DNA from 2 places in the Bacillus sp. VA13 genome. Region 1 is predicted to be linked to the other one. Evidence: a T-box and tRNA genes for the amino acid it is inferred to sense, from the RefSeq annotation. Region 1 holds a T-box; the other holds one or more tRNA genes.
The links. The T-box of region 1 lies ahead of trpS (tryptophan--tRNA ligase). A T-box ahead of a tRNA ligase gene usually reads a tRNA of that ligase, here a tRNA-Trp.

Region 1 (18,889 bases):
AAAACCTCAGGCGTTTTTCTGTATCAGTATCATCTTCATCCACAGGCTCCACCTCGAGCAATATCGGCTTATTTTTCTTTTTCAGCTTCGCGATCAATTTGCCGCCAAGCCCCTGCCCTCTTGCATCCTTAGACACATACAGATAATCAACGAAGATAAAAGAATCGAATTCCGCAAACATTAAGATATGATGTTTGCCTTCATCTTTATGATAAATATCGCTCCGCTCTTTCAGAAGAGCTTCCATATGCGCTTTTGATTTCATTTCTTCAATTGGAAAGTACTCGCTAAGCTTTTCATACCAGTTCATTGATTTGCTCCTTATGAGTTCATTGTCTTCATACTTTTAGATATACCCCATTTCATATTGTTTAAACAGCTTTACATCTATAAAGACGTACAAACTTCCGCCATGGTTTCATTTTTTTTCAGCAAAAAACGGAGTCAGATGCTCCGTTCATTTTGAAGTGTATGTAAAAAGCTATCATTAAGCTTGGCTTTCCTGCTTGTACTGAAGCAGGCGGGGCTGCACCAGTGCAATAAGAAACGTCATGATATATAATGCAGCTGCCGCGATAAAAGCTGTTTTCGCACCCGCAGCATCAGCCACGAGCCCCATAATGGAGTAGGTGACGCCTGACCAAGGAGTCAAAATCGCATTTTTGGCAGCCATGATCCCGATACGCTTCTGCTTGGGAATGACCTCTTGCAGCATGGTTTCCTGGCAAATATCACGCACCTGATAAAAAGGCCCCATTGCAGCACAAGCCAGAGCGCATAAAAACGGGATTGGAGAAAATGAGAACAGAAGGGTCAGCACCGCCATCACAAGCGAGCAGAAAATAATAGCGTAGCCCATGTTCCGCTCAAAAAAAGCAGAAAAACGAATGGCAATCACACTGCCGACAATCGCACCTATAAAATAAGAAGCGTTAAACATCCCCCACCACACCTCTGTTTCATGCAAAACAGCCGCAGTAAATGCGAGAAGAATAGCAGACGACCAAACAGAACCCGCCAAAGCTTCTAACATGTCCATTAGAGTAATGTCTCTTACAATAGGGATCATCATTAAATCCTTCCATATACTTTTGGCAGATGCTTTTTCAGCTGTTCCATCAGTCGTTTTTTCATTTATATGAAGCACAATGAGGGAAGCTCCCGAAAGAACAAACAAGCAAATGGCTGCACCGACAACGAGTTCAAAAGGTACGGCATACGTCAGAAGGCCGCCAAGGCCCCAGCCTGCTGTTAAAAACAATTGATTCGAGAGGGAGATCACACCGTTCGCTTTCACATATTGCTCTTTTGGAACAATAATCGGCAGCAGCGCGAATCTTGCCGGCTGAAAAAAGGCGCCCGCGAAGGAAAAACAGAAGACAAACAGCAGCGTTATCCAAAAGAAAACCTGTTCGTGATGACTGACGCTAAAAGCCATCAGTATTGTAAAGACCGCTCTCAGCAGATTTGCACCCGCAAGCACCTTTTTAAAACCGAGATTGCGAAGCACTGGGGAGATGCAAAAGCTTGCCGCTATACTCGCAAACGACATGAACGATAAAACAAGACCCGCCAAAAAGACGGAGTCGGTCATTTGATAGACCCTGACCATTAATACGATTGTGACAAGGACTCCTGCTAAAGATTGAAGAGATTGAGACAGTAATAGCGCAAAAACATTTTTGTTATGCAGAAATTGAATCGTATTTCGCCTCCGCTTTTTCCTCTAATTGTAAATGTTATCACTCTCACTTTCTATGATTAAAAAAAATCCTTCAAGAGAAATCTCTTGAAGGATTTATGATTCATGAATAAGCTTTAAATTCTGCCTCCGTGCACATCACAAAATGTCCCGGTTTGACTTCACGGAATTCCATCGTTTCCCCATCTTTTAATTGATGGACGGACGGATCGTATTTCTGGCGGACGCGATTTCTCTCATAGTCCGGATCAGGAAGCGGAATCGCAGAAAGCAATGATTTTGTATACGGGTGAAGCGGATTTTCATAAAGCTCATCTGCCGGCGCAAGCTCAACCAACTTCCCGAAATACATGACTCCAATGCGGTCGCTGATGTATTTGACCATCGATAAATCGTGGGCAATAAACAGGTATGTGAGCCCTTTTTCTTTTTGCAGTTCTTTCATTAAATTCACGACCTGTGCTTGAATGGATACATCCAAAGCGGAAATTGGCTCATCTGCGATAATGAATTCCGGATCTACAGCGAGAGCTCTGGCAATCCCGATTCTTTGGCGCTGGCCGCCGGAAAATTCATGCGGATAGCGGTTCGCGTGTTCCTTGTTTAAACCGACTGTTTCCAAGAGTTCGTGGACCCGCTGCATCCGCTCTTTTTTCGTATTCGCCAGCTTATGAATATCGAGGCCTTCAGCAATAATATCAGCAACTGTCATTCTCGGATTCAGGGATGCATATGGATCTTGGAAAATCATCTGCATTTTGCGGTTGAATTCCAGCAGCTTTTTCCGCGATTTTTTCCCGTGCACATTTTCGCCGTTGAACAGCACCTCACCATCGGTCGCTTCGTATAGCCGAATAATGCTTCGGCCTGTTGTCGATTTACCGCAGCCAGATTCACCAACCAGCCCTAATGTTTCACCTTTATAGATATCAAATGATAAATCGTCTACAGCCTTAACCGTTCCTTTTGGCGTGACAAAGTGCTGTTTTAAATGTTTGATTTCTAATAGTTTCTCACTCAATTCATTCACCTTCTCTCACTAAGACAGGTTTTTCATAGGTATTTGCCAGTTTACGCATTTTCGCTTTTACCGCTTCAGGCGGCTCTACCTTTGGCGCGTCCGGATGAAGCAGCCACGATTTTACATAATGAGTATCGGACACCTTAAACATTGGCGGCTCCTGTTCAAAATCGATTTTCATCGCGTAAGAGCTCCGCAGCGCAAAAGCATCTCCTTTTGGCGGGTTTGTCAAATCAGGCGGCGTGCCCGGAATTGCAGTCAGCTGTTCTTCTCCTGAACTTTCCAGTGTCGGCATGGATGCAAGAAGCCCCCACGTATACGGATGTCTCGGATCGTAGAAAATCTCGTCTACCGTACCGGTTTCTACAATCTGTCCCGCGTACATGACAGCGACCCGATCAGCAACGTTAGCCACAACACCAAGATCGTGTGTGATAAAGATGATGGACGTGTCAATTTTCTTTTGCAAATCCTTCATCAATTCCAGAATTTGCGCTTGAATCGTTACATCAAGAGCAGTGGTCGGCTCATCGGCGATCAGAAGCTTCGGATTCGCCGCAAGCGCCATGGCGATGACAACCCGCTGCCTCATCCCGCCTGAAAACTCGTGCGGAAATTGGTTAACCCGCTTTTCCGGCATCGGGATACCGACTAATTCCAACAGTTCAACCGCGCGTTTTTTAGCCGCTTCCTTTGAAATTTTCTCGTGTTTAAAAAGCACTTCCGTAATTTGTTTGCCGACCTTCATCGTCGGATTTAAAGAGGTCATCGGGTCCTGGAATATCATCCCGATCTCTTTTCCCCGGACATTTTGCATCTCTTTTTCGGACAGCGGCACCAGATCCTTTCCTTCAAACAAGATCTCACCTCGTTTGAAATAACCCGGAGGCATTGGAATCAGCTTCATGATCGCTTGAGAGGTCACACTTTTTCCGGAACCTGATTCTCCGACAATGGCCAGCGTTTCTCCTTTATCCAGATGGAAATTCACTCCGCGGATCGCCTGAACCTCTCCGCCATATGTTTTAAATGAAATCGCTAAATCTTTTACTTCTAATAGGCGTGTCACCCGTATCACTCCCTTATTTACGTAACTTAGGATCCAATGCGTCTCTTAATCCGTCGCCGACAACGTTAAAGCCAAACATCGTAATGCAGATGAAACCGGCAGGGAAGAATAGACGCCACGGATAATAGGTCAATGCAGGCAATCCGTCAGAAGCCATCGTTCCCCAGCTTGCCAGCGGAGCCGGAACACCAAGTCCCAAATAGCTTAAAAAGGCTTCTGTGAAAATCGCAGTCGGAACTGTCAATGTCATCGTGACCAAAATGGAACCCATTGCGTTTGGCACGATATGTTTAAACAGCAGACGGGATGTTTTTGCACCAAGTGTCTGTGAAGCAAGCACATACTCCTGATTCTTCAGCTGCAGCACTTGTCCACGCACGATTCTGGCCATATTAATCCAGCCCGTAATCGTCATGGCAATAATAATCGTAAATAGCCCTTTCGGAAGAACAACCATCAGTAAGATGACCATTAATAATGAAGGAACTGCCCAAAGGATATCGGCGATACGCATCATAATTTCATCCGTTCTGCCTCCGCGGAAGCCTGAAATGCTTCCCCAAATCACACCGATCAGCAAATCAAGAACAGCGGCTGCAACACCGATAAAGATTGAGATTCGCGCACCTACCCAAGTACGGACGAAAATATCCCGTCCAAGATCATCTGTTCCGAACCAGTGATCTTTTGAAGGCGGCTTATCCGCATTTAAGAGATTAGTAGTTGAATAATCGTATCTTGAGAACATTGGCGCAAAAATTGCCATAAGGATAATGAGTACAATAATGATAAGCCCGACCATTGCAAGCTTATTGCTGCGGAAGCGAAGCATCGCATCTTTCCAGAGGGAAAGGCTCTTTTTACTTATTTTTTCTGCATCGCCGGCATTCGCTGCGGCTGGTTCAAACAGGTTTTTTGGAATGTTTTGCATGGCCTAGGCTCCTTTCTTTGCTTTTGAAAGCTTGATTCTTGGATCAATAATGCCATATAACACGTCTACGATTAATACACACAATAGCAAGATGACACTGAAGAACACCGTTACACCCATAATGACTGTATAATCACGGTTTGTAATACTGTTTACAAAGTGTGCACCAAGCCCCGGGATACCAAAGATGGACTCAATAATAAAGCTTCCCGTTAAGACCTGCGCTGCCATCGGGCCCATGTATGTAACGACTGGCAAAAGCGCGTTTCGAATGGCGTGCCGCACTGTAACTGCTGGACGGGACAGCCCTTTTGCTTTCGCTGTGCGAATATAATCACTGTTTAACACTTCGATCATGCTTGAACGAGAAAGTCTGGCAATAAACGCCATCGGCATGGAAGCAAGTGCGATTGAAGGCAAAAAGGTGTATGCCCAGGACTCCCAACCCGCGACAGGAAACAGATCAAGCTTCATGGAGAACACATATTGCAGAACAGCCGCCATGATAAAGCTCGGAACTGAAATGCCAAATATCGTTAAAATCGCCACGGTATAATCCTGCCACTTATTATGGTAAAGGGCTGCTATGACCCCAAACAATACACCTAACGCTAAAGCGAGGAGAATAGCTTCTGCTCCAAGAGTGAATGAAACGGGGAAACCTGAACTGATTAGGTCGTTAACACTCTGACCTTTATATTTAAATGACGGTCCGAAATCCCACATTGCAACTGATTTCAAATAACTGACGTATTGTACAAACAGCGGCTTGTCCAAGCCGTAATGCGCATTTAAGTTTGCTTCGATTTCAGGCGGAAGCTTTTTCTCACCTGAAAATGGCCCACCCGGTGCTGCCTGCATTAAGAAGAATGTCACAGTTACAATCACAAATAATGTGATAATCATATAGACTAAGCGTCTTCCGATATATTTTAGCAAGGGGGAACACCTCCATGATTTTTACATTTTTATACTCTTTCAGTAAGAAAGGTATATGGGAAATAGGTCCCCATATACCTTGAGGTTTTTGTTTTCACAAATAAGACTTATTGAAAGTACGAGTTTCTGAAATAAATTTCTCCGGTTCCAGTAATGATGGTTCCTTTCAGATTTTCGTCTTGCACCCAAGGAATCGTATAAAAATAAACTGGCGCTACAGGCATTTCATCAATGAAAATACCTTCTGCTTTTTTCAGCAGCTCTGCACGTTTTGTTGGATCAGTTTCAGTTTGTGACTGATTCAGAAGCTTTTTGAATTCTGGATTTTCCCAGCCAGTATCGTTATTACCTCCGTTTTTGTCACGGAACAACTCGAGGAAGTTAATAGGATCGTTAAAGTCGCCAAGCCAACCCATACGGCCGATTTGATAATCTTGGCTGTGAAGCTTATCAATATATACATTCCATTCTGAGTTATCAAGCTCAACATTCACGCCTAAATTTTTCTTCCACATTTCTTGCACGGCTTGAGCGATTTTCGCATGTGCATCATCAGTGTTATAAGACAATTTGATTTTCGGAAGGTCAGATGCCTTGCTTAAGCCCATTTCTTTCAGGCCTTTTTCAAGATATTCTTTTGCCGTTTTGACATCGTTGTCTTTGAAGTAGCCTTCTTTGTTATCCTCAAATCCCTTCATTGTCGGTGGCACCGCAGCCATTGCCGGGATTTGTTCACCTTGCGTAATGTTTTTAACAATCGATTGACGATCAATCGCATAAGATAATGCTTTACGGATATTTACATTGTCTAATGGCTTAGCTTCAGTGTTGAATTTGTACCAATAGACACCTGCCATCGGCTCAACATGTAAAGAACCGTCTTTTTTCAGGGTAGGAAGAGATTCTGTCGGAAGCTGTCCGAGCGGCAAACCGGCCCAATCAAGTTCGCCAGCTTGGAATTTTTTCAGTTCAGTATTGTTATTGTTGATCATAACCATACTGATTTTCTTCAGTTTGACTTTGTCTTTATCCCAATACTGATCATTTTTTTCAAGAGTGATAGAACCGCTGTGTTTCCATGCCGTCATTTTGAACGGTCCGTTTGATACATAATCATCTCCGGCATTTGTGTTCCATTTTTTATTTTTCTCTGCAATTTTCTTGTTGATCGGCATATACGTATAGAACGCTGTTAATTCAGTGAAATATGGAGTCGGGTTATTTAATTCAACCTTTAGCGTTTTGTCATTTACAGCTTTTACTGCCACATCATCAAGGCTGCCTTTGCCGGTATTCGCCGCTTCAGCCCCTTTTATGTAGTAAAGCTGGTAAGCGTATTGTGATTCGTTATTAGGATCTAGTGCCCATTTCCAAGCATATTCAAAATCTTGTGCTGTTACAGGGTCACCATTAGACCATTTCACACCATCACGAATTGTAAATGTATATGTCTTTCCATCTTTGCTCGTTTCAATTTTAGAAGCCATGCCTTCTTCAGGCTCACCATCTGCATTGATACGTGTCAATCCTTCAAAAGTCTGACGGATGACACCGCCTGATACTGAATCATTTGCCAATCCCGGATGTAAGGAGAACGGCTCAGTTTTAATATTAATGTTAAGTGTCGTCTTTCCTTTACTGTCCTTTTTCCCTTCACCGTTTGATCCGCTGCCGCCAAAGCCGCATGCGCTCAGCACGAGAGTGAAAATGAGCATCAACGTGACAATCGACCAACGCTTTTTCATTATCGCAAACCCCCTAATAATAATTTTTCAGCTCCTTACGGCTAAATCCTCAGAAATATCAGACAAATGAACCTGAGTTTCCATAACTTTTATTCTGTTCCGTCTTTTCTGATTATTTTTGTAAAAAAGCTGTAACAATAGAGTGAACAAGTTCATTATAATGAAACAAATAATTTATTGCAATATTATTTTATCAATTTAAAATATTTGAACTTCGTTAGTTTTTCTTCCACGAACATAATATCCTTCTACCATTTAAAGCATAAATTGATTAAAAACTATTTGATAAGTTTTCTATCCATATTGCTTTTTACATATAATATCTAGCTGTTTTCACGCTGATAGCAGTTATCATTTAGGGGTTTTACAGCACCAGTGGTATTTATATCTTTACAATGTTACTGGAAAAAAGAATGTTTTTTCATGATGACAATTGGTTATAATTGATTTATAATGAAGCAATCAAAAGAAAAGCGTGCTATGAAAAAGAGTAGTACACATTTCACCCGTTTGAAGAGAGTCTGCGGTGCTGGGAGCAGATAACGGGCAATGTGGAATGGACTTTGGAGCAGCTGACCGAAACCGAAAAAGTAGGCTCAGCCGGAGCAGTCTCCGTTACAAACGTCAGAGTGATTCCATTTTAATGGAATAATCAGGGTGGTACCACGGTTCATTCGTCCCTTTTTTATAGGGGAAGAATGGGCCTTTTTTATTATGTTTTAAGAAATGAGGTTGATGTTTTCATGAAACAAACGATTTTTTCAGGCATTCAGCCAAGCGGCTCCGTTACGCTCGGCAACTATATCGGTGCAATGAAGCAGTTTGTCGAACTGCAGCATGATTATAACAGCTATTTTTGCATCGTGGATCAGCATGCAATAACCGTGCCTCAAGACCGGCTTCAGCTAAGAAAGAATATCCGCAGTCTGGCGGCGCTTTACTTAGCTGTCGGACTTGATCCAGAAAAAGCAACATTGTTTATTCAGTCAGAGGTTCCCGCGCATGCACAGGCCGGATGGATGATGCAGTGTGTCGCGTATATCGGCGAGCTTGAACGGATGACCCAATTTAAAGACAAATCCAAAGGCAATGAAGCTGTTGTCTCCGGCCTGTTAACATACCCGCCGCTGATGGCCGCTGATATTCTGCTGTATGGAACAGATCTTGTGCCTGTCGGCGAGGATCAAAAGCAGCACCTTGAGCTGACGCGAAATCTCGCAGAACGCTTCAACAAAAAATATAACGACATCTTTACGGTTCCGGAAGTGAAAATTCCAAAAGTCGGCGCACGCATCATGTCTCTGAATGATCCGCTGAAGAAAATGAGCAAATCCGATCCGAACCAGAAAGCTTATATTACATTACTGGATGAACCGAAGCTTCTTGAAAAGAAAATCAAAAGCGCTGTGACAGATTCTGAAGGCATTGTAAAATTTGATAAGGAAAACAAACCAGGCGTTTCCAACCTTCTTACGATTTATTCAATCCTCGGCAATACGACAATTGAAGAGCTTGAAGCAAAGTACGAAGGGAAAGGCTACGGCGAGTTTAAAGGTGATTTGGCAGAAGTCGTGGTTAACGCACTAAAACCGATCCAGGACCGCTATCATGAACTAATTGAATCTGATGAATTAGACCGGATTCTCGATGAAGGCGCGGAACGGGCAAACCGGACAGCGAACAAAATGCTGAAAAAAATGGAGAACGCCATGGGCCTTGGCCGAAAAAGACGCTAATCAAAAAACCGCTCTTTGCAAAGAGCGGTTTTTTTAGTTTACCTTTGATTCATTTTCCATTTCCCATAGCTTTTCGAAAAAAGGCTGTCCTTTTATCAGGTTTTCGCAAAATGCCAGATGCTTGTCCGACCAGCCTTCAATTGTTTCGTTATACAGCATGTCCCAAATCTCTTCAAAGCTCATCCGTTTGATTTGTTCGTACATATGCGGGTTCCACTCTGTGTACCAGTAGCCGATTTCAGCGCGGTTTTTCAGCCCTTTTAATTGGTCCAGCGCCATAAACATCAGCTGCTTGATTTGCCGTTCTTTTCTTGTCAGCCCTCTGACGTGCTCTGGTGCTAATGATAAAATGTGATATTCTTTAGAGGATTCCAGCTTCTTTGGCTCAAATTCATATGTTTCAGGCTCTACATCTTTTACCATTTCATAAACGAGCTGCTCCTGCCTTGGGATCAAACGGCTTTTTCTGACAGGGATCGTGTAGCCGATCGTGTCGACAGCCAAAATGCCGATTCCGTCTGTTACAACAAAACAATACTCAAGCTTTGTCCGCTCATGATTTTTCCGAATGTACGATTTCTGATGTACGTCGTCAAGCAAACCTTTCGGAAGCTCAGACAAATCGTTTTCTATGTAATGAAACAGTACCGACGGCACCCTTAACAGCGGCACCTGATCCAAAAGCTCAACCGTATCTTCCTTGCGCCATTCGTGAAAGTGGCATACATTGTAGCCATTTTCTTCCCCTTCAAACCAATTGACCCACACATCATGAAGAAATAACATCTCTAACCCCTCACTTTTATAAAAACTGTTGTCCACAGTATAGGCAAGGGACAGAGAAATTATTCCAAAGAGATTGAGGAAATCTGGAATCGCTGGGTTTATGTAAAAATCACAAAAAGCAGATCTCTTTGTATATTTTCTGACAAAAAGAGATCTGCTTTTCTTATGATTTTGTTATATTTTATACCAGATATTATTTTCATTTTCATTTAATATTTTTTGGATCCAATGCATCCCGCAGACCATCACCGACAAAGTTGAAGCATAAAACGGTAATTAAAATGAATAGCCCGGGAAATAACGGGTACCACCATGCTTGAATCATTACTGTGAAATTTTGTGCGTCTTGAAGCATGTTTCCCCAGCTTGCGATTGGCGGCTGAATTCCGAACCCCAAGTAGCTTAACGCTGATTCAGCCAGAATGACAGATCCTACTTTCAGCGTCGCCGAGACGATAATCGGCCCTAACGCATTTGGCAGGATATGCGAAAAAATAATTTTGTGCGTCTTTGTCCCAATTGTTTTAGCGGCGAGAACATATTCTCTTGAACGAAGCGACAAGAATTCTCCCCTTACTAACCGCGCTGTCGTGGTCCAGCCTGTAAGACAGAAAATTAAAATTAGTTTGTCCACACCTGGCTTGAAGACGGTGACCAGCGTGATCAGTAAGAAGATATCAGGAATGGATAATACAATGTCGACCAGACGCATAATGACAGCATCGGCTATTCCTCTGAAATACCCAGCTAACGCCCCTAAAACTGTTCCGATCAAAATCGAACCGACTACAGACGCAAAACCAACCAATAAAGAGACACGCGCCCCATACAAGATCCGGCTGAAAATATCACGGCCGAATTTATCGGTTCCCATCAGATGTTCAAGGCCCGGTGCTTTATACTTATCAAGCAAGCTTTGTTGCTCCTGGGGGTAAGGTGCAATCAAGGGAGCGAAAACAGCCGACATAATAATGATAAACAGAATGACGGCACCTAGAATGGCCAGCTTGTTTTTCGAGAATTTTTCCCAGAAGATCTTGGTCATCGTATCTGGTTTTTTCGAAATGTTTTCTTTCAGTCTGATCTCCGGCGAGGGAGTTGTTTGCAACTCTGACATCTCTGTTTCCCTCCTCTTAATATTCGATCCGCGGATCAACAATCGCGTAAAGGATGTCCGCAATGAGGTTTCCGACCACGACAAGCACTGCCGAAATCACGGTCATTGCCATAATAACCGGATAATCACGCTGGAATGCCGAATCGACAAACAGCTTTCCTAACCCCGGCCATGTGAAAATCTGCTCTACGACAACCGCTCCGCCGATAAAGGAGGGAATCATTAAACCGAAGATCGTAATAACAGGCAATAGCGCATTTCGCAAGCCATGCTTAAATAGCACGCGATTTTCTTTAAAGCCTTTTGATCTGGCTGTTCGGATATAGTCTTGATTTAACACATCAAGCATATTTGACCTTGTGTATCTCGTTAAGCCAGCCATATCTGCCGTAGCTAACACAAATGCGGGTAATAACAAATGATGAATCCGGTCTAATAAGCTAAAATCCGTGTTAAGAGTAGCGACTCCCCCTGTCGGGAACCAGCCGAGGTTCACAGCAAACACCATAATTAAAATCAGACCGAACCAAAAGTTCGGAATGGCTAAACCGATAAATGAAGTAAATGTAATGCCATAATCCAGTTTTGAATAAGGTTTTTTAGCAGAAATCACACCAAATGGGATTGAAATGATCAGCGCCAATATCGTCGACACCAGCATTAGGAGGAGTGTATTAGGCAGCCTTGCTATAATCAGCTCTGAAACAGGCGTTCCTTTTCTGATAATGGACGTTCCGAAATCCCCTTGAACCATATTGCCTAGCCATTTTAAATATTGAACGTATTCCGGGTCATTCAGGCCGTATTTTTCAATAAACTGCGCTCTGTCTGCCTGGCTGATGGTAGGGTCCATCATAAGCGTCATCGGATCTCCGGGAGCCGCTTTCATAATGACAAAAGACAAAATTGTAATTCCTAATAAGATAGGAATTGAAGCTAAAGTTCTTCGAATGATATATGTAACCATATTCTTGTCCCCTTTGTGGTTCTTTATCAATATAGAAGGGGAAGGAAACGCACTCCCTCCCCTGCAAGGGAAAATTATTGGGCAAGCCACCATTTTTCAATCTGATATAGTGTACGTTTCGGATGATACACATAACCCTCTAAGTTAGCTGGCATCGCCATATGGTTGTTCGGATAATAAAGGAAGGTATATGGCTGATCTTCAGCAAGTTTTTGGTAAATCTTTTCGTAGGCTTTTGAGTATTCATCACGGTCGCTGATTGATTTTGCATCTTTGAGAAGCTTATCAACTTCAGGGTTTTTGTACCACATGTTATTTAAGCCTTTTTCAGACTGGCTAGAATGGAAGATATCATAGTGATCCGGGAACGTGGACAGGCTCCAGCCTAACACCATTGCGTCATAGTCCCAATTAGGGGCACTTGTCTGTTCTACTAACGCACTCCATTCAACTATTTGCGGCGTTACTTTAATACCGACTTTTTTGAGCTGCTCTTGAACAACAACAGCAATATCCTCACGCACTTTATTTCCTTGGTTCGTTTTCAGAGTAAACTCAAACTTTTTACCGTCTTTATCTAAGATGCCGTCACCGTCAGTATCTTCCCAGCCGGCTTCTTTCAGCATCTTCTTTGCTTTTTTCACGTTGTATTTAAATTTAGGCACTTCTACGTTTTTCGGATAGTTCCAAGAAGCCGGGCTTTCCGGAATATAAGCGACTTCCCCGTCTCCATCCAATACAGTTTGCACCATAGTTTCACGGTCTAACGCGGTGGTGAGTGCCTGGCGTACTTTTTTATCTTTAAAGAGCTCGTTTTTCTCATTCCAGCCGATATATGAGTAGCTCAGCGCCAAGTCTGTTACAACTTTGACATTATTAAACGATTCAGCTGTCTTATAGTCAGTTGACGGCACGTTAAAGAAATCGATGTCGCCGGCTTGAAGCTGGGCAACCGCTGCATTGGCGTCCGGAATGATTTTATACGTGACACTGTCTAAATACGGGCGTCCGTCATAGTAGTCATCATTGGCAACGAGCTTGACGTATTGGCCGTCTTTCCATTCTTTAAATTTGAAAGGCCCTGAGCCGATTGGATTTTTTCTATTAAAGTCATTATCCTCAAGCTCTGCAACCGGTACATCTTTTAAAATGTGCTTCGGCAGAATCCCATAGCTGTCTAACGTATTATTATAGAAGTTAGGATCTTTGTATTTCAGGGTAAATAAAACCTCGTAATCTCCCTTTTTCTCTACCGATTTCAGCATTTCAAAGTTAGAGCCGCGCTCTCCTTTGTAATCCTTATTCAATGGAATGCTGTACGTAAAGACAACATCATCGGCAGTCAGCTCTTCTCCGTCATGGAACTTAACGCCTTTTTTGATTTTCACGTCATATTTCAGTCCGCCATCCAGCTCTTTCACACTTTCCGCCAGTGACATTTTGACATTTAAATTTTCATCTGTTTTCGTTAAAAAACTGTAAATCATTTGTTCAATATCTGTACTCGATTCATCAGTTGAATATAATGAGTTGAAAAGTGTTGGCGCTCCGATTGAGCCAACAACCAAATCCCCGCCTTGCTGAGGTTTTCCGTTTGATTTTTTCTCGCTGCTGCTGCTCGATTTTGATCCCGAGCAGGCCGATAAAAAGATGGCCAGAACCATCAATACACTTAGCATCATCAGTGCGGTTTTCCGTCTTTTCATTAGATATTCCCCCTTTTGAAATGTTCGTTCCTCTCAGCTGTTGTTTATGTAGTGTGCATACCCCCTCTCAAAGCTGTGCGGGCAACAATTAGCCATAAAGGTGACAAGCCACAAAATGGCTGGGAGCAGCTTCTTTGAATTCTGGTATTTGTTCCTTGCATATTGGCTTTGCAACAGGACATCTCGTGTGGAAAACGCAGCCTTTTGGCGGATTGGCCGGACTCGGCAGTTCTCCCTTCAGGACGATGCGTTCACGTTTGACAGATCCTTTTCTTCTTGTAACCGGAACGGACGATAAAAGAGCTTGGGTATACGGATGGAGCGGATTGTCGTAAAGCTCATGCTTGCCGGTCAGTTCCATCATTTTTCCAAGATACATCACTCCGACTCTGTCGCTGATATGGCGGACGACACTAAGATCATGAGAGATAAATAGATACGTCAGATTAAATTCTTCCTGCAATTCTTCCATTAAGTTAATAACTTGGGCCTGAATTGATACATCAAGTGCGGAAACTGGTTCATCTGCGATGATCAGTTCTGGATTCAAAGTGAGCGCTCTGGCGATGCCGATCCGCTGACGCTGTCCGCCGGAAAATTCATGGGGATAACGGCTGGCAAACGACGGGTGAAGGCCTACTCTCGCAAGCAGTTCTTCGACTTTCTCGTTTCGTTCATGCATCGTATACATGTGGTGCGTATTAAACGGCTCCTTTATGATGGAACGCAGCGTCTTTCTTGGATTCAACGAGGCAAATGGATCTTGGAACACCATTTGAATATTTTTGCGGACACTTTTCCGCAGCTTCTCCTCTGACAGGTTGGAAATATCCTGTCCTTTAAAAAGGATTTGGCCTTCTGTCGGTTTGTACAGCCTGATCATCGTCCTGCCGGCAGTCGATTTCCCGCAGCCGGACTCTCCAACGATTCCGAGTGTTTCTCCTTTTTTTAACGAAAATGAAACACCGTCCACCGCTTTAACATCGCCTACTTTTCTTTGAAAAAGGCCTGAGCGGATCGGGAAGTATTTTTTTACGTCACGAAGCTCTAAGATTGTTTCTTGATTAGCTGCTGTCATGATTGTTCGGCACCCTCTTCCTCATATAAAAAGCATCTCACCGTTCTTCCGCTTTTGTGCGTCAAAAGCGAAGGCTGATTTGTCCAGCATTTATCCATGGCTTTCGGGCACCTTGGGGCAAATCGGCACCCCGGCGGCAGATTATCTGGTGTCGGCACGCTTCCTTTAATCGCATTTAATTTATCAATCTCTCCATCTATGACGGGAATCGACGTAAGCAGGCCTTCTGTATAAGGATGAAGCGGCTCTAAAAATAAGTCGTCAACGGTGGCGTTTTCCACGACTTGTCCGCAGTACATGACAATCACTCTGTCGGCTGCTTCCGATACGACACCTAAGTCGTGTGTGATGAGAAGTATCGACGTGTTGAACTTCTGGCAGAGATCTTTCATGAGCTCCAAAACTTGGGCTTGTATTGTCACATCCAGTGCTGTCGTCGGTTCATCGGCAATGAGCAGTTTAGGATTACAGCTGAGTGCGATGGCAATCATCACCCTCTGTCTCATTCCGCCGGACAGCCGGTGCGGGTACTCCTTCATCATTTGCTCGGCCCGGGAGAAACCGACCATCTGCAAGAGTTCAACAGCTTTTTGGCGAGCTTCTTTTTTCTTCATGTTTTTATGGTAAATCAGCACTTCGGTAATTTGTTCTCCGATTGTTAACACCGGATTCAGGGAGGTCATTGGTTCCTGAAAAATCATGGATACTTCGTTTCCGCGGATTTTGCAATAGTCGTTTTCAGTGAACGAGGTGAGGTCTTTGTCTTCGAGTTTAATAGAGCCGTCCATGATTTTTCCGCCTGAGCTTTGGACAAGGCCCATAATTGATAAAGAAGTAATGCTTTTTCCCGAGCCCGATTCACCTACAAGCGCGACGGTTTCGCCTTTGCTGATGTGAAAATCGACTCCGTCAACCGCAGGGATCGGCTCCTTTTTCCTGAAAAAATAAGTCTTTAAATTATTCACTTCTAAAAGTGTGCTCATGCTAGCTCCCCTTTCCCCCTCTTGTCAAACGTTTTCAAGAGAAAGCAATCCCTTTATTCAGAAATAATAAATAATATTGAATTATCGAAAAATTTTATAGTTGTATATTATTACAATCATTTTGCAAAATCAAGAATTTTTTAGGATAAATGTAATATTATTAACGAAATCCCATTATTTTATTCTTTTAAAGCGTTGCATTCAAAAAGGTTTCGGCAGGGATGGACAGCCCGTCTGTCGTGTTTGCTTTGTTGGCCGTTAAATACTTTTTTACAATATTGAATCCGACTGCGTATCCAAGCATTTTGGGCTGATATCCTTTGCCGAATAACAGCTGTGAGAATAATCGATTGTCCCGTTTGATATCCTGGTGGGGCGCAATCTTTTTGTCATATAAAGCTTGCAGCTGCTCCGGCGTATACCAAGACGTCCATTCAGCCGTTTGACTTCGGCCGAACCTCTCATAAACAGCATATTCTGCCAGCCCTTCCATGATGATTGTATCAAGTAATGTGACATCCTTTTCCTCTTTCGTCAGATGATCTAACCGGCAAACGTGGTGATATTCATGTGTGATCAGAGCAGATACCGATGCAAAATCTAAATTTGACGAGAGAAAGAGGAACATTTTGTCTTGAAAGGCGAGTCCTGATTTTGATCCGAATTCTAAACGAATTCTCTTGTTTCGTTCATCAACCGGCAGCGTGACAATTGGTACATCAGGCCCTTGCCATTTGTTTTTGAGGTACTGTTCTTCCTTTTGAATATGCTCGTAAAAACCTTTTTCTTTCAGCTTAGAAGCAGTCTGAATGCCCTCTTTTATGTTTTTAAACATCCCATGATGCTGAAGGTGTCCCAGAATGCCTTTCCAGTTCTTTTTCTCCACACCTGAAAAAAGCGGGACAATGTAATGGGCCAAATCATCTATTGAAGCAGCCTTCCCGAGCCAGCTATGTGTTTGTTCCACACTCATGTGATCGCCTCCCCTTTTTATTCTATGCGCACAAAAAAAACCGGCTACCCTTTAAGGGCAGCCGGTTTGGCTTGATTATGATTGATATTTCTTAAAGATTAATGTTGCATTGTGTCCGCCGAATCCCAATGAGTTGCTGAGAACATAATTGAGATCCTGTCTGCGGGCTTCATCTGGCACATAATCTAAATCGCATTCTTCATCAGGTGTTTGAATATTGATTGTCGGCGGGATCATACCTTCTTTAATGGCAAGCACAGAGAAAATCGCTTCAATACCGCCAGCTGCTCCTAAGAGGTGGCCTGTCATCGATTTTGTAGAGCTTACCGCAAGTTTATGCGCATGCTCGCCGAATACGGTTTTAATCGCCATTGTTTCGTATTTGTCGTTGTAGTACGTGCTTGTCCCGTGAGCATTGATATAATCAATTTCTTCAGGCGCGATGCCCGCATCTTTAATGGCTTCTTGCATCGCTCTCGCTCCGCCTTCACCGTCTTGTGCCGGCGCTGTGATATGATAAGCGTCTCCTGTTGAGCCATAGCCGACAATTTCTCCGTAAATCTTTGCGCCGCGGGCCAGAGCATGTTCAAGCTCTTCAAGAACGATAATCCCTGCACCTTCACCCATGACAAAGCCATCACGGTTTTTATCGAACGGGCGGCTCGCTGTTTTCGGATCTGGATTAGTAGACAGCGCTTTGTTGGCACTGAAGCCCGCGAATGACATTCTTGTCAGCGGCGCTTCAGTTCCGCCTGTGACCATAACGTCTGCATCGCCGCGCTGAATGACTTTAAACGCGTCACCGATAGAGTTCGTTCCTGTAGCACATGCTGTAACCGTACAAGAGTTAACCCCTTTTGCTCCTAATGCAATAGAAATCTGGCCTGTCGCCATATCGGGAATCATCATTGGCACGAAAAACGGGCTAACCCGTCTCGGTCCTTTTGTTAAGAAGATTTCAAATTGAGACTCTAGTGTTTCAAGTCCCCCAATGCCGGAACCTACCCAAACACCGACTCTTGGCGCGATCTCATCCGTAATCTTAAGATCTGCGTCTTCAACCGCCATTTTTGCAGCCACAACCGCATATTGTGTAAAACGGTCCATTTTTCTAGCTTCTTTTTTATCCATATAATCTTCAACATTGAAGTCTTTCAATTCAGCGGCTACTTTTGCCGGATATTCTTCAGCATCAACACGAGTGATCGGACCGATTCCGGACACACCGTTGATTGCGTTATTCCAACTTGTATCGACATCGTTGCCAAGCGGAGACAATGCTCCGAGCCCTGTAACAACTACTCTTTTTTTACTCATCTTGTGTGCACCTCTCACCTTTTTTTATCGGCCCCAGCGTATTGCAATGGCGCCCCAAGTTAATCCTCCGCCGAATCCTACCATGACGACCACATCGCCATCTTTGATTTTACCGGCTTCCAATTCTTCTACGAGAGAAATCGGAATGGATGCGGCAGAAGTATTTCCATATTTATGAACGGTTTTAGACATCTTTTCGGCAGGAAGCTCCAAACGCTCACGTGCAGCTTCCATGATGCGGATGTTCGCCTGATGCGGAATCAAAAAGTCGACGTCTTCTTTTGAAAGTCCGGCTTTTTCGATGACATTAACACATGATTCTCCCATTTGGCGGACTGCAAATTTAAAAACTTCTCGTCCATTCATGATTGTATGTCGTTTTTCATTGAGATACAAGTGCTGACCGCCTGTGCCGTCTGCTCCAAGTTCAAATGAAAGGATCCCTCTGTCATCACTGACTGGTCCGACTACCGCAGCGCCAGCTCCGTCACCAAACAGAACGGCTGTGTTGCGGTCTTCCCAGTCTGTAATGCTTGAGAGCTTTTCTACACCGACAACAAGGACATGTTTGTACGTTCCGGATTCAATAAATTGTTTACCGGTGACCACCCCGTACATAAAGCCAGCACAAGCCGCGCTGATATCCATAGCACACGCTTTCTTCGCGCCGAGCTGTTCTTGAATCATACAAGAGACCGTAGGAAATGACTGATCAGGTGTAACAGTTGCAACCAGGATCATATCCAGGTCCTCAGCAGCCACTTCAGCTTGTTCAAGCGCTTGTTTTGCAGCTGCAACAGCCATATGTGATGAAAAGAC
Region 2 (4,910 bases), 270 kb from region 1:
CTTGTCAGCGGTCCTGCCGAATCTGTCACTCCTTCTTCAAACCAGCAGATCGCACCGGCACTTAATCCAGCTAAAATCACCCCGTTCTTCCATGCCTCTCTGAGAATAAGATCCAGCCCCCATTCCTTCCACAGCACAAGCATATTCCGCGTATTTCCCCCGCCAACATAAATCACGTCCTTTTCCATAACAAAAGAAATGAAGTCTGTTGTCGGCGGCTTAAATAAGGATAAATGAGACGGCACACAATCCAGTGTTTGAAAAGCATGATAAAACCGCTGAATATAGTTTTGGGAATCACCGCTCGCCGTCGGCAAAAAACAAATGCGAGGCGACTTCCGTCCCGATTGATTGATGATATATTGATCGAGGGACAAATTTTCCGGTTCCATCGAAAAACCCCCGCCGCCCATCGCAATAATCTGTTTCATCATCCCACTCCCCGAAAAAATTTGTTAATCATTATAGCATTTTGTATAAATCCATGAAACAAGGCTAAATACTTCTCAATAGGAAGATCTAAAAGATAAAACCCACTAACAGGCGGTGAAGGCATTGAACGATTTTTCAACCCCAATCATACCTATAATGATTCTTGATTGCTTAACGACAATACAAATCATCATTAAAAAGTACACTGTCGCAATAACGGAAACTGCAAACCCCGACCTCCGAACAGCGTTGCATGATCAATTAGATGCAGCTGTTCATCTGCATGGGGAACTATCTGAACTTCTGATGGAAAAAGGCTGGCTCCTGAGTAAGCCATTTCAAATCGATTTGCTTTTATCTTGCAGAGAACTGTAACAAAGTCACAAAAAAAGACGGAATCTCATCTTTCAGATCCCGTCTCTCCCTTTTATTGCTCCACTCTTCTTAAAGCCTCGTTTACCGTTTCTTTTATAAACGCGTCTTCACCGCTTAATCGGTCTAAACTGAGATCACCGTTTCTAAGCCTTTCGGAAATATTGTTTATATCCTCCTCTACCGTGATTTGCAGCTCACCAGCCAAAAACATTCTGTGTAATTCATCAGCAACCATACTTTCTTTATCCATTTCAATCCGCTCCTTTGCTTTCAATAGTATTCTTAGTCTGTCCCTAGGCCGGACGAATAATAGGTAAAAAGTATGAATCAAATGAATCTTTTTTCTTCCTTCTTACGTATATCTGTTGAGAAAAAGAAAAAGGGGAAGATCTAACATGTCATTTTTTAAGAAGCTCGCAGCAAGTGCCGGTATCGGTGCTGCAAAAGTAGATACAATTTTAGAGAAAGACGCATATTATCCAGGAGAAGAAGTACGGGGAACTGTCCATGTCAAAGGCGGGAAAATCGCTCAGGACATCCGCTATATTGATTTACAGCTTAACACACGGTACGTCATTGTAAAAGACGATGAAGAACACCGGAAATACGCTACAATTCATTCTTTTCAGGTCACTGGTTCATTCACCATTCAGCCTGGAGAAGAGCAGCAATTTCCGTTCTCATTCACCCTCCCTCTTGATACACCGATTACTGTAGGGAAAGTAGAGGTCGCCGTAGTGACAGACCTTGATATACAAGGCGGTATCGATAAATCCGACCAAGACCGCATTTTCGTTGAAGCGCACCCTTGGATTGAAAGTGTGCTGGAAGCAATCGAAAACCTAGGTTTCCGTCTTAACGAAGCAGACTGCGAACAAGCGCCCTACTTCCAACGCCGCCTTCCGTTCGTTCAAGAATTTGAGTTCATTCCGACATCAGGCTACTATCGTCAGATGCTTGAGGAATTAGAGCTTATTTTCCTTTTAGACGAAAATGGTTTAGAAATCATTTTCGAAGTCGACCGCAGGGCAAGAGGCCTGCGAGGATGGCTGGAAGAGATGTATAATGACGGAGAACAGCTTGTACGCGTCCGTTTCAGCCAATCAGAGCTTGAAGATGCAGAAGAGCTTAAAGAGGTACTAGAAGAGATCATAGACCAATACGCTGAGTGAATGATAAAAGGAGCCTCAATTAAGATAGGCTCCTTTTCTTTGATAAAAAATAAAAACCCGTTTCTGTATAAGAAACAGGTTTTTTTCAAGTATACCGGTGGTCGGGGTCGAACCGACACTCCAGAAGGAACACGATTTTGAGTCGTGCGCGTCTGCCAATTCCGCCACACCGGCAAGTTTTACGTCGTATCTAACCGACGAATATAAATATATCATGGATCTTACAAAGTGTCAACGTATTTCAAAAAAGTTTTTTTGGAAATATAAAATAAAAAAGGATTAAGAGACTTAACTAAACATAATAACTCAAGCAGCTTTATGATCATGTATCGGAACGTAACTTAGCTGCATAAATCAAAACAATAAAAAAATGATCTACACAAGTAGATCATTAATATGATTAGTTATAATGATAAAACACAAACACCAATTCAACTTACCATGTAAGTAAAATTGGTGCCGAGGGCCGGACTTGAACCGGCACGGTAGTCACCTACCGCAGGATTTTAAGTCCTGTGTGTCTGCCAATTCCACCACCCCGGCAAAAGAAAGGCGACACCCGGATTCGAACCGGGGATAAAGGTTTTGCAGACCTCTGCCTTACCACTTGGCTATGCCGCCGTAATTGGAGCGGAAGACGGGATTCGAACCCGCGACCCCCACCTTGGCAAGGTGGTGTTCTACCACTGAACTACTTCCGCATCTTAAGGGACTTCATACATCATATGCAATTAATATAAAAAGTGAGACTGGGCTAGCTGGATTCGAACCAACGCATGACGGAGTCAAAGTCCGTTGCCTTACCGCTTGGCTATAGCCCAATGATAATATGGGGCGATTGATGGGAATCGAACCCACGAGTGCCAGAGCCACAATCTGGTGCGTTAACCACTTCGCCACAACCGCCATAATCTCAAGATGTCATAAATTTGGCAGGGGCAGTAGGAATCGAACCCACACCGGAGGTTTTGGAGACCTCTGTTCTACCGTTAAACTATGCCCCTATAAATGGTGGAGGGGGGCAGATTCGAACTGCCGAACCCTGAGGGAGCGGATTTACAGTCCGCCGCGTTTAGCCACTTCGCTACCCCTCCACATTAAGTTTTGAAAAAACAGTGCCGGCAAGAGGACTTGAACCCCCAACCTACTGATTACAAGTCAGTTGCTCTACCAATTGAGCTACACCGGCATAGGTGGTGGCTCGGGACGGAATCGAACCGCCGACACACGGATTTTCAGTCCGTTGCTCTACCAACTGAGCTACCGAGCCTTGTTATTTAAATGGCGGTCCGGACGGGACTCGAACCCGCGACCTCCTGCGTGACAGGCAGGCATTCTAACCAACTGAACTACCGGACCATATTTGTATAAAATAATTTTGGCTGCACCCTTCGGGCACTTCTTATATCATTTATATATTTGGTTGCGGGGGCAGGATTTGAACCTGCGACCTTCGGGTTATGAGCCCGACGAGCTACCGAACTGCTCCACCCCGCGATGATAATGGTGGAGGATGACGGGCTCGAACCGCCGACCCTCTGCTTGTAAGGCAGATGCTCTCCCAGCTGAGCTAATCCTCCATCATATAATGACCCGTACGGGATTCGAACCCGTGTTACCGCCGTGAAAGGGCGGTGTCTTAACCGCTTGACCAACGGGCCCAGACTTTCAAATGTAATTATGTATAAGTATCAGTGGCGGAGAGCAAGGGATTCGAACCCTTGAGACGGAGTTGACCGCCTACACGATTTCCAATCGTGCTCCTTCGACCACTCGGACAGCTCTCCAATAATGGCTCCGCAGGTAGGATTCGAACCTACGACCGATCGGTTAACAGCCGATAGCTCTACCACTGAGCTACTGCGGAATGAAGTCTGCCTGGCGATGTCCTACTCTCACAGGGGGAAACCCCCGACTACCATCGGCGCTGAAGAGCTTAACTTCCGTGTTCGGTATGGGAACGGGTGTGACCTCTTCGCCATCATCACCAGACAATTTCAGTGACATTTAACATTATACTATGTATTCTTGAGAAAATCAAGTATTTTTTGAAAAAACTTATTCTCTCAAAACTAGATAACAGGTGTGACATCATTCAAAATGTGGGTTAAGTCCTCGATCGATTAGTATCTGTCAGCTCCATGTGTCGCCACACTTCCACCTCAGACCTATCAACCTGATCATCTTTCAGGGATCTTACTTCCTTGCGGAATGGGAAATCTCATCTTGAGGGGGGCTTCATGCTTAGATGCTTTCAGCACTTATCCCGTCCGCACATAGCTACCCAGCGATGCCCTTGGCAGAACAACTGGTACACCAGCGGTGCGTCCATCCCGGTCCTCTCGTACTAAGGACAGCTCCTCTCAAATTTCCTGCGCCCGCGACGGATAGGGACCGAACTGTCTCACGACGTTCTGAACCCAGCTCGCGTACCGCTTTAATGGGCGAACAGCCCAACCCTTGGGACCGACTACAGCCCCAGGATGCGATGAGCCGACATCGAGGTGCCAAACCTCCCCGTCGATGTGGACTCTTGGGGGAGATAAGCCTGTTATCCCCGGGGTAGCTTTTATCCGTTGAGCGATGGCCCTTCCATGCGGAACCACCGGATCACTAAGCCCGACTTTCGTCCCTGCTCGACTTGTAGGTCTCGCAGTCAAGCTCCCTTGTGCCTTTACACTCTGCGAATGATTTCCAACCATTCTGAGGGAACCTTTGGGCGCCTCCGTTACCTTTTAGGAGGCGACCGCCCCAGTCAAACTGCCCACCTGACACTGTCTCCCCGCCCGATAAGGGCGGCGGGTTAGAAGGTCAATACAGCCAGGGTAGTATCCCACCGATGCCTCCACCGAAGCTAGCGCTCCGGTTTCCAAGGCTCCTACCTATCCTGTACAAGCTGTACCAACATTCAATATCAGGCTGCAGTAAAGC

Region 2: it has a tRNA-Trp gene. The T-box ahead of trpS (tryptophan--tRNA ligase) is inferred to sense a tRNA for this amino acid. The anticodon was not compared.

The regions. Positions count from the first base shown of each region.
Region 1 is NZ_JBVQPP010000003.1:355,017-373,905, forward strand. It holds gene AC0C66_RS13790 (GNAT family N-acetyltransferase) at 1-310, opposite strand, end outside; gene AC0C66_RS13795 (MFS transporter) at 488-1,702, opposite strand; gene oppF (oligopeptide ABC transporter ATP-binding protein OppF) at 1,806-2,723, opposite strand; gene oppD (oligopeptide ABC transporter ATP-binding protein OppD) at 2,725-3,801, opposite strand; gene oppC (oligopeptide ABC transporter permease OppC) at 3,806-4,723, opposite strand; gene oppB (oligopeptide ABC transporter permease OppB) at 4,727-5,662, opposite strand; gene oppA (oligopeptide ABC transporter substrate-binding protein OppA) at 5,770-7,407, opposite strand; T-box leader at 7,879-8,092, shown strand; gene trpS (tryptophan--tRNA ligase) at 8,151-9,143, shown strand; gene AC0C66_RS13830 (YjbA family protein) at 9,177-9,929, opposite strand; gene appC (oligopeptide ABC transporter permease AppC) at 10,135-11,046, opposite strand; gene AC0C66_RS13840 (ABC transporter permease) at 11,063-12,013, opposite strand; gene AC0C66_RS13845 (peptide-binding protein) at 12,088-13,719, opposite strand; gene appF (oligopeptide ABC transporter ATP-binding protein AppF) at 13,808-14,797, opposite strand; gene appD (oligopeptide ABC transporter ATP-binding protein AppD) at 14,794-15,780, opposite strand; gene AC0C66_RS13860 (DUF2268 domain-containing putative Zn-dependent protease) at 15,968-16,753, opposite strand; gene fabF (beta-ketoacyl-ACP synthase II) at 16,829-18,070, opposite strand; gene fabH (beta-ketoacyl-ACP synthase III) at 18,095-18,889, opposite strand, start outside.
Region 2 is NZ_JBVQPP010000003.1:629,426-634,335, forward strand. It holds gene AC0C66_RS15160 (Type 1 glutamine amidotransferase-like domain-containing protein) at 1-431, opposite strand, end outside; gene AC0C66_RS15165 (spore coat protein) at 589-807, shown strand; gene AC0C66_RS15170 (hypothetical protein) at 860-1,063, opposite strand; gene spo0M (sporulation control protein Spo0M) at 1,203-1,979, shown strand; tRNA gene AC0C66_RS15180 (tRNA-Leu) at 2,072-2,153, opposite strand; tRNA gene AC0C66_RS15185 (tRNA-Leu) at 2,434-2,522, opposite strand; tRNA gene AC0C66_RS15190 (tRNA-Cys) at 2,530-2,600, opposite strand; tRNA gene AC0C66_RS15195 (tRNA-Gly) at 2,606-2,680, opposite strand; tRNA gene AC0C66_RS15200 (tRNA-Gln) at 2,729-2,800, opposite strand; tRNA gene AC0C66_RS15205 (tRNA-His) at 2,810-2,885, opposite strand; tRNA gene AC0C66_RS15210 (tRNA-Trp) at 2,910-2,983, opposite strand; tRNA gene AC0C66_RS15215 (tRNA-Tyr) at 2,989-3,073, opposite strand; tRNA gene AC0C66_RS15220 (tRNA-Thr) at 3,096-3,168, opposite strand; tRNA gene AC0C66_RS15225 (tRNA-Phe) at 3,174-3,249, opposite strand; tRNA gene AC0C66_RS15230 (tRNA-Asp) at 3,262-3,338, opposite strand; tRNA gene AC0C66_RS15235 (tRNA-Met) at 3,400-3,476, opposite strand; tRNA gene AC0C66_RS15240 (tRNA-Val) at 3,484-3,559, opposite strand; tRNA gene AC0C66_RS15245 (tRNA-Glu) at 3,569-3,640, opposite strand; tRNA gene AC0C66_RS15250 (tRNA-Ser) at 3,675-3,766, opposite strand; tRNA gene AC0C66_RS15255 (tRNA-Asn) at 3,772-3,846, opposite strand; rRNA gene rrf (5S ribosomal RNA) at 3,856-3,971, opposite strand; partial or broken rRNA gene AC0C66_RS15265 (23S ribosomal RNA) at 4,083-4,910, opposite strand, start outside.